2 regions of the Variovorax sp. AC103 genome follow, and region 2 is predicted to be linked to the other one. Evidence: riboswitches for the same ligand, from Rfam matches in the RefSeq annotation. Region 2 holds a riboswitch; the other holds the start of a gene.

Region 1 (7,430 bases), on a different contig from region 2:
AAGAAGCCCGCCACCGCCGCCCGCAAGCGAACCTCCGCGCGGCGCTGACGTCATACACGGATATTTTTTGAAGAGAACGGGTCGGCACGCATCATGAAGTTGTTTCCCTCCGGTCATGCCACCCATCCGCAGTGGCGCATGGCAGCCGGCCTCGTGCTGGCGCAGTTGCGCGCACAGATGGCCCTTCCCGACTACGCGTCGGCGCCCACCCTGGGGCTGCTCTACATCACCGACCACTACGCCACCGACGCGCAGGACATCCTCGACCACCTGAGCGCCGAGCTGCCCGAGGTGACCGACTGGTCGGGCACGGTCGGCATCGGCGTGTCGGCCAACAACGCCGAGTACTTCGACGAACCCGGCATCAGCCTGATGCTGTGCGCGCTGCCGAGCGACCAGTACCGCGTGTTCTCGGGCGTGGCGCCGCTGGGCAACTCCGAAATGAGCGGCTTCGAGGCGCACACGGCGCTGGTGCATGCCGACCCCGCCACGCCCGACCTGACCGAACTCATCGGCGAGATGGCCGGGCGCACCGACACCGGCTACCTGTTCGGCGGGCTGTCGTCGGGCCGCCACGGCTCGCTGCAGTTCGCCATCGGCGGCAACGGCAACATCCGCGGGCACGGCGCGGCGGGCGGCGTGTTTTCGGGCGGCATGTCGGGCGTGGTGTTCGGCGAGGGCGTGCGGGTGGTGTCGCGCGTCACGCAGGGCTGCCAGCCGCTGCGTTCGGGCGCGGTGCGCGAGCGCGAGATCACCGAGGCCGACGGCAACCTGCTGCTCAAGCTCGACGGCGAACCCGCGCTCGACGTGCTGCTGGCCGACCTGCAGGTGTCGCTCGAGCGTCCGCAGGAGGCCATCGACGCGGTGCGCAACACGCTGGTGGGGCTGGCCGACGCGGGCAGCGACGGCATCCGCCGCACCGGCGACCTGGGCGCCGACGTGCTGGTGCGCCACATCATCGGCCTGGACCCCACGCGACGCGGCATCGCCATTGCCGACACGGCCGAGGCCGGCATGCGCCTGACCTTCTGCCGCCGCAACGCGCAGGCCGCGCGGGCCGACCTGATGCGCATCTGCGCCGAAATCCGCGAAGAGCTGGAACCTGAAGAGCAGACGCTGGCCACCGCGCGCGCCGTGGCCGCAGGCGAGGCCGAGGCCGCGCCGCACCCGGCGCGGCGCATTGCCGGGGCTGTGTACGTGAGCTGCTCCGGACGCGGCGGGCCGCACTTCGGCGCGCCCGGCGCGGAGCTGCAGATCGTGCGCCATGCGCTGGGCGACGTGCCGCTGGTCGGGTTCTTTGCGGCGGGCGAAATTGCCCGCCACCATCTGTATGGCTACACCGGCGTATTGACGGTGTTCACCAGCAACGACTGACCTTGGCGATCACGCCGGCTGCAGCACGCGCAGCCTGGGCGCAGGCATGCCGGTGAACGCGAAATCGACCTCGGGCGCCAGCCCGCTCACGATGCGCGCGATCGACTTGCCCGAGCCGCAGGCGTGCGTCCAGCCGAGCGTGCCGTGGCCGGTGTTGAGGAACAGGTTCGGCAGCTTTGTCTTGCCGATCAGCGGCACGTTGCTCGGCGTGGCGGGGCGCAGGCCGGTCCAGAACTGCGCCTGCGTGGTGTCGCCGGCGCCGGGGAACAGTTCTTCGACGCGGCGCACGATGGCTTCGCAGCGCACCGGGTTCAGGTCGCGGTCGTAGCCATTGAGCTCGGCCGTGCCGGCAATGCGCAGGCGGTCGCCGGACGCCGACGTGTAGCGCGAGAACACCAGCTTGAACTCGTCGTCGGTCAGCGAGACCTGGTGGGCCTTGGAAGCGTCCTTCACGGGCAGCGTCACCGAGTAGCCCTTGGCCGGGTAGATCGGCAGCCGGATGCCCAGCGGCGCGGCCAGCAGCGGGCTCAGCGAGCCCATCGCCATGACGAAGGAGTCGCCGCGGATGCGCTGGAAGCGGCCCTCGTGGTCGGTCACCTCGACGTGGTCGATCTGGCCACCGGCCTCGCGCAGCGCGGTGACGGTGTGGCCCATGAGGAACTTCACGCCGGCCGCAGCCGCCAGCTTGGAAAGCTCGCGTGCAAAGCGGTTGGCGTCGCCCGATTCGTCTTCGGCCGTGAAGGTGGCGCCCGCCAGCTTGGGCCGGATGTGGGCGAGGGCGGGCTCGATCTTCACCGCCTCGTCGGCCGAGATGACCTGGCGCTCGCAGCCCAGGGCACGCATCTGCTCGGCGGGGGCGAGGGCGCCGTCGAATTCCTTCTGCGTCGTGTAGAAGTGCAGGATGCCCTGCGTGCGCTGGTCGTAGTCGATGCGCGTGTCGCGGCGCAACTGTTGCAAGGTGTCGCGGCTGTAGGTGCCCAGGTGCACGATCTGCGCGATGTTGTGGCGGGTGCGCGCGGGCGTGCATTCACGCAGAAACTGCAGGCCCCAGAGCCATTGGCGTATGTCGGCGCGGATGCGGAACAGCAGCGGGGCGTCTTCCTTGCCCAGCCATTGCAGCACCTTGAGCGGCGCGCCCGGGTTGGCCCAGGGTTCGGCATGGCTGACGGAAATCTGCCCGCCGTTGGCAAAGCTGGTCTCGGCGGCCGGGGTGGCCTGCCGGTCGATCACGGTCACTTCGTGGCCGAGTTGCTGGAGGTAGTAGGCCGAAGTCACGCCGAGCAGGCCGGCGCCAAGAACGATCACGCGCATTTCAAGTACCTCTTGAGGTTGAAGCGCTTGAACGACGGGCGTGGTGTGCTATTGAATCAATAGCAGGCAACCGGACGGCCGTGGTCCAAGTTGCCGCTCCCCCTGTCCTCGGTACCTGAGAGATTCACCCCCTGCGCCCGCAGCGGGTTTGCTCCTTCGGTGCATCGTTGCCACTGGGCGTGGTGCGATGACTCTCCAGACGGCGTTGTCAGTTGATGCAGTACTGACCCCTTGCCGAAATCTTCTTCGAAGACCTCGTCGGGCCGACCTGAGCGTTCATGGGAGTTTGCGCCTTCGGTAGGGCCACCGGGGTGGCCCGCTCTCCTGCAGTGTGGCCGATTGTAAACACGGCCTGAAGTGAACGGTAACGCCTTGTGTTTCGGCCTGTCGGCCCAATGGGATAATCACCAGTTGATTTGCCGCAGGGCAATTGCTTCAAACACAGGGGACCCCATGATCTTGGTTACCGGCGGCGCTGGCTTCATTGGCGCCAATTTCGTACTCGACTGGATCGCGAACAGCGACGAGCCGGTCATGAACCTCGACAAGCTGACCTACGCGGGCAACCTCGAGACCCTCGCGTCGCTCAAGGGCAACCCGAACCACATCTTCGTGCAGGGCGACATCGGCGACAGCGCGCTGCTCGACCGCCTGCTGGCCGAGCACAAGCCGCGCGCCGTGGTCAACTTCGCCGCCGAATCGCACGTGGACCGCTCCATTCACGGCCCCGAAGACTTCGTGCAGACCAACGTGCTCGGCACCTTCCGCCTGCTCGAATCCGTGCGCGGCTTCTGGAGCGCGCTGCCTGCCGACCAGAAAAGTGCCTTCCGCTTCCTGCACGTGTCCACCGACGAGGTCTACGGCTCGCTCTCCAAGACCGACCCCGCCTTCACCGAAGAGAACAAGTACGAACCCAACAGCCCGTACTCGGCCAGCAAGGCCGCGAGCGACCACCTCGTGCGCGCCTGGCACCACACCTACGGGCTGCCGGTGGTCACCACCAACTGCTCGAACAACTACGGTCCGTTCCACTTCCCCGAGAAGCTCATTCCGCTGATGATCGTCAACGCCCTGGCCGGCAAGCCGCTGCCCGTGTACGGCGACGGCATGCAGGTGCGCGACTGGCTCTACGTGAAGGACCACTGCAGCGCCATCCGCCGCGTGCTCGAAGCCGGCAAGCTCGGCGAAACGTACAACGTGGGCGGCTGGAACGAGAAGCCCAACATCGAGATCGTCAACACCGTGTGCGCGCTGCTCGACGAACTGAGCCCCAAGGCCGGCGGCAAGCCCTACAAGGAACAGATCACCTACGTCACCGACCGCCCCGGCCACGACCGCCGCTACGCCATCGACGCGCGCAAGCTCGAACGCGAACTCGGCTGGAAGCCCGCCGAGACTTTCGACTCCGGCATTCGCAAGACCGTCGAGTGGTACCTCGCGAACAGCGAATGGGTGCGCAACGTGCAAAGCGGTGCCTACCGCGAGTGGGTTGAAAAACAGTACGACGCCGCACCGGCAAAGGCCGCGGCATGAAGTTGCTGCTGCTGGGCAAGGGCGGGCAGGTGGGTTGGGAACTGCAGCGCAGCCTGGCGCCGCTGGGTGAATTGGTGGCGCTCGATTTCGACAGCACCGACTTTCATGCCGACTTCAGCCGCCCCGAGCAGCTGGCAGACACGGTGCTCAAGGTGCGCCCCGACGTGATCGTCAATGCGGCGGCCCACACGGCCGTCGACAAGGCCGAGAGCGAGCCCGAGTTCGCGCGCAAGCTCAACGCCACCTCGCCCGGCGTGGTGGCCGAGGCGGCGCAGCAGATCGGCGCGCTGATGGTGCATTACTCGACCGACTACGTCTTCGACGGCAGCGGCAGCGCACCCTGGAAGGAAGACGACGCGACCGGCCCGCTGAGCGTGTACGGCCAGACCAAGCTCGAGGGCGAGCAACTGGTGGCCCAGTACTGCGCAAGGCACCTGATCTTTCGCACGAGCTGGGTGTATGCGGCGCGCGGCGGCAACTTCGCCAAGACCATGCTGCGGCTGGCGAAGGAGCGCGACAAGCTCACGGTGATCGACGACCAGTTCGGCGCGCCCACGGGTGCCGAGCTGCTGGCCGACGTCACGGCGCACGCCATCCGGGCAACGCTGCAGGACCCCACGAAAGCCGGTCTCTATCACGCGATTGCCGGCGGTGAAACCACATGGCACGGCTATGCGCGCTTCGTGCTCGGCCTGGCGCAGCAGGCCGGCGTCGAGCTCAAGGCCGGCCCCGATGCCGTCGAGGCCGTGCCGACCAGCGCCTTCCCGACCCCGGCGAAACGCCCGCACAACTCGCGCCTGGACACCACCAAGCTGCAGACCACCTTCGGGCTGCGCCTGCCCCCCTGGCAGGACGGCGTTGCGCGCATGCTGCGCGAAACGCTCTGACGCGTGAATTCACACGAGAAGAAAAGCATGACCACGACGACTCAACGCAAGGGCATCATCCTGGCCGGCGGCTCGGGCACCCGCCTGCATCCGGCAACCCTGGCGCTCAGCAAGCAGCTGCTGCCCGTGTATGACAAGCCGATGATCTACTACCCGCTCAGCACGCTGATGCTGGGCGGCATGCGCGACATCCTGATCATCAGCACGCCGCAAGATACGCCGCGCTTCCAGCAATTGCTGGGCGACGGCAGCCAGTGGGGCATCAACCTGCAGTACGCAGTGCAGCCCAGTCCCGACGGCCTGGCGCAAGCCTTTCTCATCGGCGACAAGTTCGTGGGCAACTCGCCGAGCGCACTGGTGCTGGGCGACAACATCTTCTATGGCCACGATCTCGTGAACCTGCTCGCCGACGCCGACAAGAAGCCGTCGGGCGCCACCGTGTTCGCGTACCACGTGCAGGACCCGGAGCGCTACGGCGTGGTCGCGTTCGACGCCAAGGGCAAGGCCAGCAGCATCGAGGAGAAGCCCTTGAAGCCCAAGAGCAGCTACGCGGTCACCGGCCTCTACTTCTACGACAACCAGGTGGTGGACATTGCCAAGGCCGTGAAGCCGAGCGCGCGCGGCGAGCTGGAGATCACCGCCGTCAACCAGGCGTATCTCGACCTCGACCAGCTGAACGTGCAGATCATGCAGCGCGGCTACGCATGGCTGGACACGGGCACGCACGACAGCCTGCTGGAAGCGGGCCAGTTCATCGCGACGCTGGAGCATCGGCAGGGGTTGAAGATTGCGTGCCCCGAGGAAATCTCTTGGCGCAACGGCTTCATCACCAGCGAGCAGCTCGAAAAGCTCGCGGCGCCGCTGGAGAAGAGCGGCTACGGCAAATACCTGCGGCACCTGCTGAACGACGAGGTGCGGTCATGAAGGCCACGCCGACGGCCATTCCCGATGTGCTGGTGATCGAACCCAAGGTGTTCGGCGACGCGCGGGGCTTCTTCTTCGAAAGCTTCAACCAGAAGGCCTTCGACGAAGCGGTCGGCCACCATGTCGATTTCGTTCAGGACAATCACTCGCGCTCGGTCAAGGGCGTGCTGCGTGGCTTGCACTATCAGATCCAGCAGCCGCAGGGCAAGCTGGTGCGGGTGGTGCGGGGCGCGGTGCTCGACGTGGCGGTGGACATCCGGCGCAAGTCGCCGACCTTCGGCAAATGGGTGTCGCAGGAACTGAGCGAAGAAAACCACAAGCAACTGTGGGTGCCCGCGGGCTTCGCGCACGGATTCCTGGTGCTGAGCGATACAGCTGACTTCCTGTACAAGACCACCGACTACTACGCCCCGGCCAACGAACGCTGCATTGCCTGGAACGACCCGGCGATCGCCATCGCATGGCCCGACCTTCAGGCCGATTTCGTGTTGTCCGCCAAGGACCAGACGGGCAAACGCCTGGCCGACGCCGAAGTATTTGAATGACGCCGTGCGCGGCGCGCCGGCACGGGCGCTTCTCGGGCGCACCCTTCGGTTTTCCTCTCTCATGCGGCTGCGTATTGCGGCCCACATTCATTCGGCCGGTTCCTGACGACGGCAAAAATGAACAACTCACCGTCTCGCATTTTTTCTAAGCGCCGCCAATGAATTTCAGATGGACCACCGTGCTTGCCCTGCTCATCCTGGGCGGCGTGGCAACGGCGACAGGCTTGCATCAGCTGAGTTGGCATTCGATCGCCGCCCTCCAGTGGGACGCGCTCAAGCCCTACGCCGTGGTGATGGTGGGCGGCATGTTCGCCGCCGAAATCTTTTCGCGCTGGCTCGGCATCCACCGCCTCGCGGCCGGCGCGGCCGTGGCAGCCGCCATTGCTTTGGCCACGGGCGCGGCGGGCGCCTTGCTGGTCGTGGCGTGGATCGCGCTCGCGAGCCATGTGGTGGGCTCGACGGTGCTGACGGTGTGGAGCAAGCGCAGCGAAGCGCCCTCGGCCCTGATCTCGGTGCTCGTGGGCGCCGTCGTCTATGGGTCGCTGATCGGCCTTGCCGCGCACCGGCCCATCAACTACCCGGGCTTGTATGCCATTGCGCTGGCCTTGCCGATCGTATTCGGCTGGCGGCAGGTTCGCACGGCGCTGCTGTCGATGAAGACCTTCGCACGCAGCAAGTCGACGTCCTGGCTGGATCTGCTGATCGTCGGCGTGGCGCTGGCTCACTTCGTCGTGGGGCTGATGCCGGAAACCGGGCACGACGCCCTGGCGTCGCACCTGTTCATTCCCGCGCACCTCGCGGCGCGCCACGCCTGGGGCTTCGACGTCAGCCTGTATGCGTGGGCGGTGATGCCGAT
Region 2 (7,430 bases):
GTTGCCCTGCGCGTCGCAGGCCGTCACCACCACCTGCATGCCGACCATCTGCGCACTGGCCGGATTGGTGCCGTGGGCGGAAGACGGAATCAGGCAGATGTTGCGATGGCCCTGGCCCTTGGCTTCATGAAAGCCCTTGATGGCCAGCAGTCCCGCGTACTCGCCCTGCGAGCCCGCGTTGGGCTGCAGGCTGATGCCTGCGTAGCCGGTGGCCTCGCACAGCCAGGCGCGCAGTTGTGCGTCGAGCTGGGCGTAGCCCTGCAGCTGGTCGGCCGGCGCGAAAGGATGGATGTTCGCGAACTCGGGCCAGGTGATCGGAATCATCTCGCTGGTCGCGTTGAGCTTCATGGTGCAGCTGCCCAGCGGGATCATGCTGCGGTCGAGCGCCAGGTCCTTGTCGGACAGGCTGCGGATGTAGCGCAGCATCGAGGTTTCGCTCTTGTGGGTGTTGAACACCGGATGCGTGAGGAAGGCGCTGGTGCGGCGCAGGTCCTCGGGGATCAGCGGCGTGGCGCTGGCGGCCAGGTCGTCGAAGCGCGGCATGGCGGTGCCGGCGGGCACAAACAGTGCCCACAGCGTCTCGACGTCGGCGCGCGTGGTGGTCTCGTCCAGCGAGATGCCCAGGTGGTGTTGCAGGCGCTGGCGCAGGTTGACGCCGCCGGCCTGCGCGCGCTCCAGGATGGCCTGCGTGTCGTCACCGGTGCTCACGGTGAGCGAATCGAAGGCGGTGCCGTTGACCGGCTCGCGGCCCATCTGCGACAGGCCCTTGGACAGGATGGCCGTGAGCGCCGCCACGCGCTGCGCGATGCGCGTGAGGCCGTCGGGCCCGTGGTACACGGCGTACATGCTCGCCACCACGGCCGGCAGCACCTGCGCGGTACAGATGTTGGAGGTGGCCTTCTCGCGGCGGATGTGCTGCTCGCGCGTTTGCAGCGCCAGGCGGTAGGCGGGCTGGCCGTGCGTGTCGACGCTCACGCCCACCAGGCGGCCCGGCAGCGAGCGCTTGAACGAATCGCGGCAGGCCAGGTAAGCGGCGTGCGGGCCGCCGTTGCACAGCGGCATGCCGAAGCGCTGCGTGGTGCCGCAGACGATGTCGGCGTCGAACTCGCCGGGGGCGACCAGCAGCGTGAGCGCCAGCAGGTCGGCCGCGACGATGAGGGCGGCGTCGCACTGGTGCGCATGGCCCGCGAGCGGGCGCAGGTCGTGCACGTGGCCGGTGGTGGCGGGGTACTGCGCGAGCACGCCGAAGAACTCGCCGCTCACCATCAGCAGCGGCAGCGTTTCCGACACGCTGCTCACCTTGACCTCGATGCCCAGCGGCGCGGCGCGCGTCCTGATGACCTCGATGGTCTGCGGGTGGCAGTCGCCCGACACCAGGAACACGTTGCTCTTGCTCTTGACGCTGCGCTTGGCCAGCGTCATGGCCTCGGCCGCGGCCGTGGCTTCGTCGAGCATCGACGCGTTGGCGATGGCCATGCCCGTGAGGTCGCACACCATCGTCTGGAAGTTGAGCAGGGCTTCCATGCGGCCCTGCGAAATCTCGGCCTGGTAGGGCGTGTAGGCCGTGTACCAGGCAGGGTTCTCGAGCACGTTGCGCAGGATCACGCCCGGCGTGTGCGTTCCGTAGTAGCCCTGGCCGATGAAGCTCCTGAACACCTTGTTCTTCGACGCCAGCGCCTTCAGCTCGGCCAGCGCGTCGGCCTCGGTCACCGGCGCGGGCAGCCGCATCGGCTTGGCGCGACGGATGGCCGCCGGCACGATGCCGTCGATGAGCTCCGCGCGTGTGGCCGAGCCGATCACCGGCAACATGCGCGCCTCGTCCGCCGCATCGATGCCGATGTGGCGGGCGAGAAATTCTTCGGCGTTCTCTAGTTCTTGCAAAGAGGGAAGGGCGGGAATCGGCATGGCGTGATGGATCGGCTAAAAAAAGAAGAAAGACTCAGCGGTCGCCGCCGGGCCGCCCCAAGGCGGGCCGCGCCTTCCCCATGGGGGCTGGCGAAGCACACGAAGTGGCAAGCCGAGGGGCGAACATTTCTAGGATTCGGCCGCGAATTTGTCGTAGCTGGCGGCGTCCAGCAGGGCGTCGAGTTGTGAGGGTTCGCTCAGCTTGACCTTGAAGAACCAGCCGCTGGCCAGCGGGTCGCTGTTGGCCAGCGAGGGGTCGGCGCGCAGCGCTTCGTTCACTTCGACGATCTCGCCCGACACGGGCATGAACACGTCGGCCGCGGCCTTGACCGATTCGACGACGCCGGCGACTTCGCCCTGAGCAAAGGTCTTGCCGACTTCAGGCAGGTCGACGAACACCACGTCGCCCAGCGCGTCCTGCGCGTGTACGGTGATGCCGACGGTGGCTGCGCCGCCTTCGGCCGACACCCATTCGTGGTCCTTGGTGTACTTGATGCTCATGGAAAAACTCCTCGTGGAAAAAATGATTCGGGGGTGCAGAGCCTAGCCGCGGAAATAGCGCGTCGGCACGAAAGGCAGGGTCGAGACTTCCATGGGCACCGGCTTGCCGCGCACGATGGCCTGCAGGCGCGTGCCCGGCTCCGCGAAAGCGGTGGCCACGTAGCCCATGGCCACGCAGCGGTCGGCCGTGGGGCCGAGCAGGCCGCTGGTGACGACGCCGATGTCGTGGCCCTCGAAGGACTGCAGCACCGTGCCGTCGCGCACCGGAATGCGTTCGAGCGCCACGAGGCCGACGCGCTTGCGCTTGAGCGTGTCGTGGTCGGTGTGGCCGGCGGCTCCCGGGGTGGCCGCGGCGAGCTGGGCCAGGATCTTCGTGGCGCCCGGAAAGCCGCCTTCGCGCGCGCCCCCGGCGCGGCGCACCTTCTGCATAGCCCAGTTGAGCGAGGCTTCGACCGGCGTGGTCGTGGTGTCGATGTCGTTGCCGTACAGGCACAGGCCGGCTTCGAGCCGCAGCGAATTGCGCGCGCCGAGGCCGACGGGCTTGACCTCGGGCTGGGCCAGCAGCAGCCGGGCCAGCGCCTCGGCGTCCTTGGCCGCCGCCGAGATCTCGAAACCGTCTTCGCCGGTGTAGCCGCTGCGGGTGACGAAGGCCGGAATGCCGCCGATCTGCACCGCGCCGCCGGTCATGAACACGAAGCGCTCGATGCCGGGCGACAGCCGCGCCAGCGTGGCCGCTGCCTGCGGGCCCTGCAGCGCGAGCAGGGCGTGGTCGGGCAGGGGCTGCACCTCGCAGCGCGCGCCGATCTTCCGCTGGATGTGCGCGATGTCGGCCACCTTGCAGGCGCCGTTGACGATCACGAAGAGCGAGCCGTTGCCTTCGTTGAAGAACATCAGGTCGTCCAGGATGCCGCCCTCGTCGTTCAGCAGCAGGCCGTAGCGCTGCTTGCCGGCGGGCAGGTCGATCACGTCGACGGGCATCAGGGTCTCGAAAGCCGCTGCGGCGTCGGGGCCGACCAGGCGCAGCTGGCCCATGTGGGAAATGTCGAACAGGCCGGCCGCGTCGCGTGTGTGCCTGTGTTCGGCCATCAGGCCGGCGGGGTACTGCACCGGCATCGAGTAGCCGGCAAAGGGCACCATGCGGGCGCCGAGCTCCACGTGGAGGTCGTACAGCGGCGTCTTGAGAAGCGCAGTGTCGGGGGCGGAAGCAGCGGAGGCAGCGGAAGAGGCCATGGGGCACTCCAAAGGGGCAGACGAAATCCATGACGCAAGCCATGGGCCACCCCTGCTGTCCGCTTTACCTGAGAGATTCGCCCCACGATCGGGGTTTGCTCCTTCGGTGGGCCGCTGCATCGTTTCCGGTACGGCGGCCTCTCTCCAGCAAGGAAACGCCGGTGTGTACCGGCGCCTTGTCAGTCCTTTTGCCTGAGCGTTCGGGAAACCCCTGCGCCTTCGGCGGCCCCGTCGCGCGGGGCTCTCTCCTGACCCGGGCGAGTGTAGTGGATCGCGGTGCGCAGGGCTTTCGCTTCAGTGAACGATTTCAGCCGGCGGCAGCAGCCGGTCGATGCGTTCGCGCAGCGATTCGGCGCGCTCCGGGCCCGCGGCTTTCTCGATTTCGCTGAGCATCAGCGCGGCGATGGTCATCATGGCCTCGCGGTCGCGCGCCTCGCGCAGGGCGTCGCGCATCTGCAGCGCGAACTTGGGGTCGCGGCGCACGAACATGCGCTCGCAGATGTCGAACAGGAACATGCGCGTGGTGGCCAGCGAGCGCTTGCCGTCGAAGCTGTCGGCCGAGGTGCTGACCTGGATCGTGTCGGCGGCGGGCACGGTCAAGGCCTGTGCCGCCTGCGCAGCCGCAGCCGCGGCGGCCTGCGGGTCTTGCAGGTAGCCCCGCTGCACCAGCGCCTGGAGCGCCTGCTCGGCCTCGTCGCGGGTGCTGAACAGCGGGCTGAAGTCGGTCAGCGAGCGGCGGCCGTCGGCCATGAGCAACAGCGCGCGCTCCCGCTGGCTGAGCGTGCGCTGGCCGCCCTGGAGTTCATCGCGGGCCTTGTCGGTCTTGGTGGGGAACATGGCAGCCACAGCTTTCGGGAGTCGAGGGCTGCAGCATCGTTGCAAGCGGTGACATCTTCATGAACCGTTTGGTTTGCACGGGCAACGGTCTTTGGCGGCGTCATCCGCCCGCGATTTCCTTGCGGATGAGCCACTGGTTGCCCACGCGTTGCAGTTCCAGCGTCTTGCGGCTTTTTTCGCGCAGCTTGTCGGCGGTGTAGGTCTGCTGAAAGCTTGCGCTGGCGGCTTGCCCGGTGACGCTGATGACGAGGTTGTCGATGTCCACGCGGATGGTGGCCTTGTCGGCGATGCGCGTGCGGCGGTCGGCTTCCCAGGCCTTGCGGTCCTGGCCGCGGGGCGGCGTGAAGTCGGGCGCATAGGTGGCCAGGTAGCGCGCCACGTCGCGCGCGGACCAGGCTGCGGCCCAGTTGCGCACGGCGGTCTCGATCTCGGCGATGGCAGCGGCCGGGTTCGCCGGGGTCGGTGCGGGCTGCGGCCCTGTCGCCGCCGGCGTGGCGCCGAAGGCGGCCATGGCCAGCAGCGTGCCGCCGAGGAGGCAACTCAGTGATCGGTGCATGGCGAAGTCTCCTCCTTGTCGTTTGTCGGTCCCGATCATCGGCCGAAACGGTAGCGCTCGAACGACACCTCCCGCTGCTGGATCACCCCGCCAGGTCGGGCTGCCGCTCGATGCTCGCTGAATCGAGCATAAGGCGCGCAATGCGACATTCGACGGCCATGGGCGACGGTGGCGCTCAGGTCGCAGCGCGCTGCGCCCCCGCCGGCACCGCCGGCATCGCCCTGTTGCGCAACCGCAGCGCCAGCACCGTCGCCGCGCCCAGCACGCACAGCACCGCGGTGAACGTCACGCCCAGGCCGCGCGCGTCCGACAGCATCCCGAAAAGCGGCGACACCAGGCCGCCCACCGACAGCGCCAGCCCCAGCGTGATGCCGCTGGCCGTGGCCGGGTTGCGCGGCAGGTAGTCCTGCGCCAGCGTCACCTGCGCGGCGAAGGGCAGGAACATGCTCATGCCGAGCAGCGCGGTGCAGGCCAGCGCCCAGCCGGGGGTCGTTGCGAGCACCAGGCCGGCGAGCGACGGCAGGGCGAGCAGGTAGCCGCTGCGGATGGTGCCCATGCGCCCGATGCGGTCGCCGAGCCAGCCGCCGAGCAGCACGCCCACCGCGCCGGCGGCGGTGAAGCCGGTGAGCGCCGCCGCGCCCTGGAAGGCCGTGCCGTGCAGGTCGCGCGTGATGCGCAGCGACAGCATCGACAGCACCGTGACGTACGGGATCGACCAGCCCACGATGGTCGCCACCAGCAGCCCGAAGGCGCGCCAGTCGTTGTGGGGCTTGAGCACCTCGCCGGCGGCCTTGCGGGCGGCGGCCGCCGTGGCGGCGGACGCAGCGCCGCGCCCCGCATTCGCCAGCAGCCACACCACGCCCATCGCCAGCGCCGGCACCCCCAGCAGGTAGCTGCGCGACAGGCCTCCACCACCGACCACCGTGGCCGCGAGCACCGGCGGAAAGGAGGCGCCGATGGTGCCGCCGACGGAGAACACGCTCATCGCTTTCTGCGAGGCCCCGCCGGCCGCACGTGCCGCCACCGTGGCCGGCGGGTGGTAGGCCGCAATGCCCAGCCCGCACAGCGCGATGGCGATCCAGGTCAGCAGGTAGCTCTGGCTGATGCCCGCCAGCACCACGCCGAGCGCGGCCACCAGGAAGCCCGTGGGCACCAGCCAACTGCGCGGGTGGCGGTCGGCGTACAGGCCGAACAGCGGCTGCACCACGCTCGACAGGCCGGTCGCCGCGAGCATCAGCCCGCTCACGGCCGTGTAGCTGTAGCCGCGCTCCAGCACCATGAAAGGCAGCAGGGCCGGCACCAGGCCCTGGTAGAGGTCATTGACGGCATGGGTGCCGGTGAGCAGGCCGAGGCGGCGCTTGTTCATTCGATCGCTTTCTGGATGTCCATTGATAAAAGCCATCGTAAAAAGCCGCGCGAAGATGTTCTCGCTACGAATCAGCATCTATCGTCGAGAAATGGACAAACTGGACCTGAGGCCCGAACAAGGCGAGTCGACCCCGCGCCCGATGGCCGTGCTGGCGACCGACACCGACGGCGACGCTTTCATTCCGCTGCACACGCACCGGCGCGGGCAGCTGATCCATGCGATTTCAGGCGTGATGCTCGTCAGCGCCGTGGCGGGCAGCTGGGTGGTACCGCCGGGGCGCGGCGTGTGGGTGCCGGCCGGCATGGCGCACCAAATCCGCATGGCGGGCGAGGTGAAGATGCGCACCGTCTTCGTCGAGCCCGGCACGCGCGCCGACCTGGGCGGCGAATGCCGCGTGATCCGTGTCGGCGAGTTGCTGCGGGCGCTGATCGTCGCCGCCGCGTCGCTTCCGCTGGACTATGCGCCGGGCGGGCGCGACGAACGGGTGATGGAGCTGATCCTCGACGAGATCGAGGCCGCGCCAGCCCTGTCGCTGCATGTGCCCATGCCCCGCCACGTTCGCCTGGCTGCGCTGTGCGAGGCGCTCGTGCGCGACCCGTCGCTGCCCGCGTCGCTGGACGACTGGGCGCTGCGCCTGCACATGAACAGCCGCACGCTGGCGCGCCTGTTCCAGCGCGAGACGGGCATGAACTTCGGCGCCTGGTGCCGGCAGGCGAGGCTGCTGCTGAGCCTGCCGAAGCTGGCCGCGGGCGCTTCGATTCTTGAAGTGGCGCTGGCGCATGGCTACGAGAGCCCGAGCGCCTTCACCGCGATGTTCCGGCGCGCGCTGGGCGTGCCGCCCAGCGCGTACCTGCGCCGAACCTACTTGGAATAGGCCAGGTCGCGCAGCGCCAGCGAGACCCACGGCACGTAGGTGATCACCATCAGGCAGGCCAGGATCACCAGCACGAAAGGCACCAGGTGTTTCACGATGCGGTCCAGCGAGATGCGCGCCACGGTGCAGGCCGCGAACAGGTTCACGCCGAAGGGCGG

The links. Region 2 has a riboswitch for glycine ahead of gcvT (glycine cleavage system aminomethyltransferase GcvT). Riboswitches for the same ligand answer to the same signal wherever they lie in the genome.
Region 1: it holds a riboswitch for glycine, as region 2 does, so the genes downstream of both, AC0IYU_RS20720 (D-amino acid dehydrogenase) here and gcvT (glycine cleavage system aminomethyltransferase GcvT) in region 2, are expected to answer to the same signal.

The regions. Positions count from the first base shown of each region.
Region 1 is NZ_CEEDFC010000014.1:116,290-123,719, forward strand. Features, by position in the region: gene AC0IYU_RS20710 (PhaM family polyhydroxyalkanoate granule multifunctional regulatory protein) at 1-48, shown strand, start outside; gene AC0IYU_RS20715 (FIST signal transduction protein) at 94-1,374, shown strand; gene AC0IYU_RS20720 (D-amino acid dehydrogenase) at 1,384-2,685, opposite strand; glycine riboswitch at 2,778-2,894, opposite strand; gene rfbB (dTDP-glucose 4,6-dehydratase) at 3,139-4,218, shown strand; gene rfbD (dTDP-4-dehydrorhamnose reductase) at 4,215-5,105, shown strand; gene rfbA (glucose-1-phosphate thymidylyltransferase RfbA) at 5,133-6,029, shown strand; gene rfbC (dTDP-4-dehydrorhamnose 3,5-epimerase) at 6,026-6,574, shown strand; gene AC0IYU_RS20745 (hypothetical protein) at 6,733-7,430, shown strand, end outside.
Region 2 is NZ_CEEDFC010000005.1:297,251-304,680, reverse strand. Features, by position in the region: gene gcvP (aminomethyl-transferring glycine dehydrogenase) at 1-1,905, opposite strand, end outside; gene gcvH (glycine cleavage system protein GcvH) at 2,035-2,406, opposite strand; gene gcvT (glycine cleavage system aminomethyltransferase GcvT) at 2,449-3,636, opposite strand; glycine riboswitch at 3,682-3,794, opposite strand; glycine riboswitch at 3,807-3,897, opposite strand; gene AC0IYU_RS10030 (hypothetical protein) at 3,931-4,473, opposite strand; gene AC0IYU_RS10025 (YybH family protein) at 4,574-5,029, opposite strand; gene AC0IYU_RS10020 (MFS transporter) at 5,205-6,395, opposite strand; gene AC0IYU_RS10015 (AraC family transcriptional regulator) at 6,487-7,272, shown strand; gene AC0IYU_RS10010 (TRAP transporter large permease) at 7,260-7,430, opposite strand, start outside.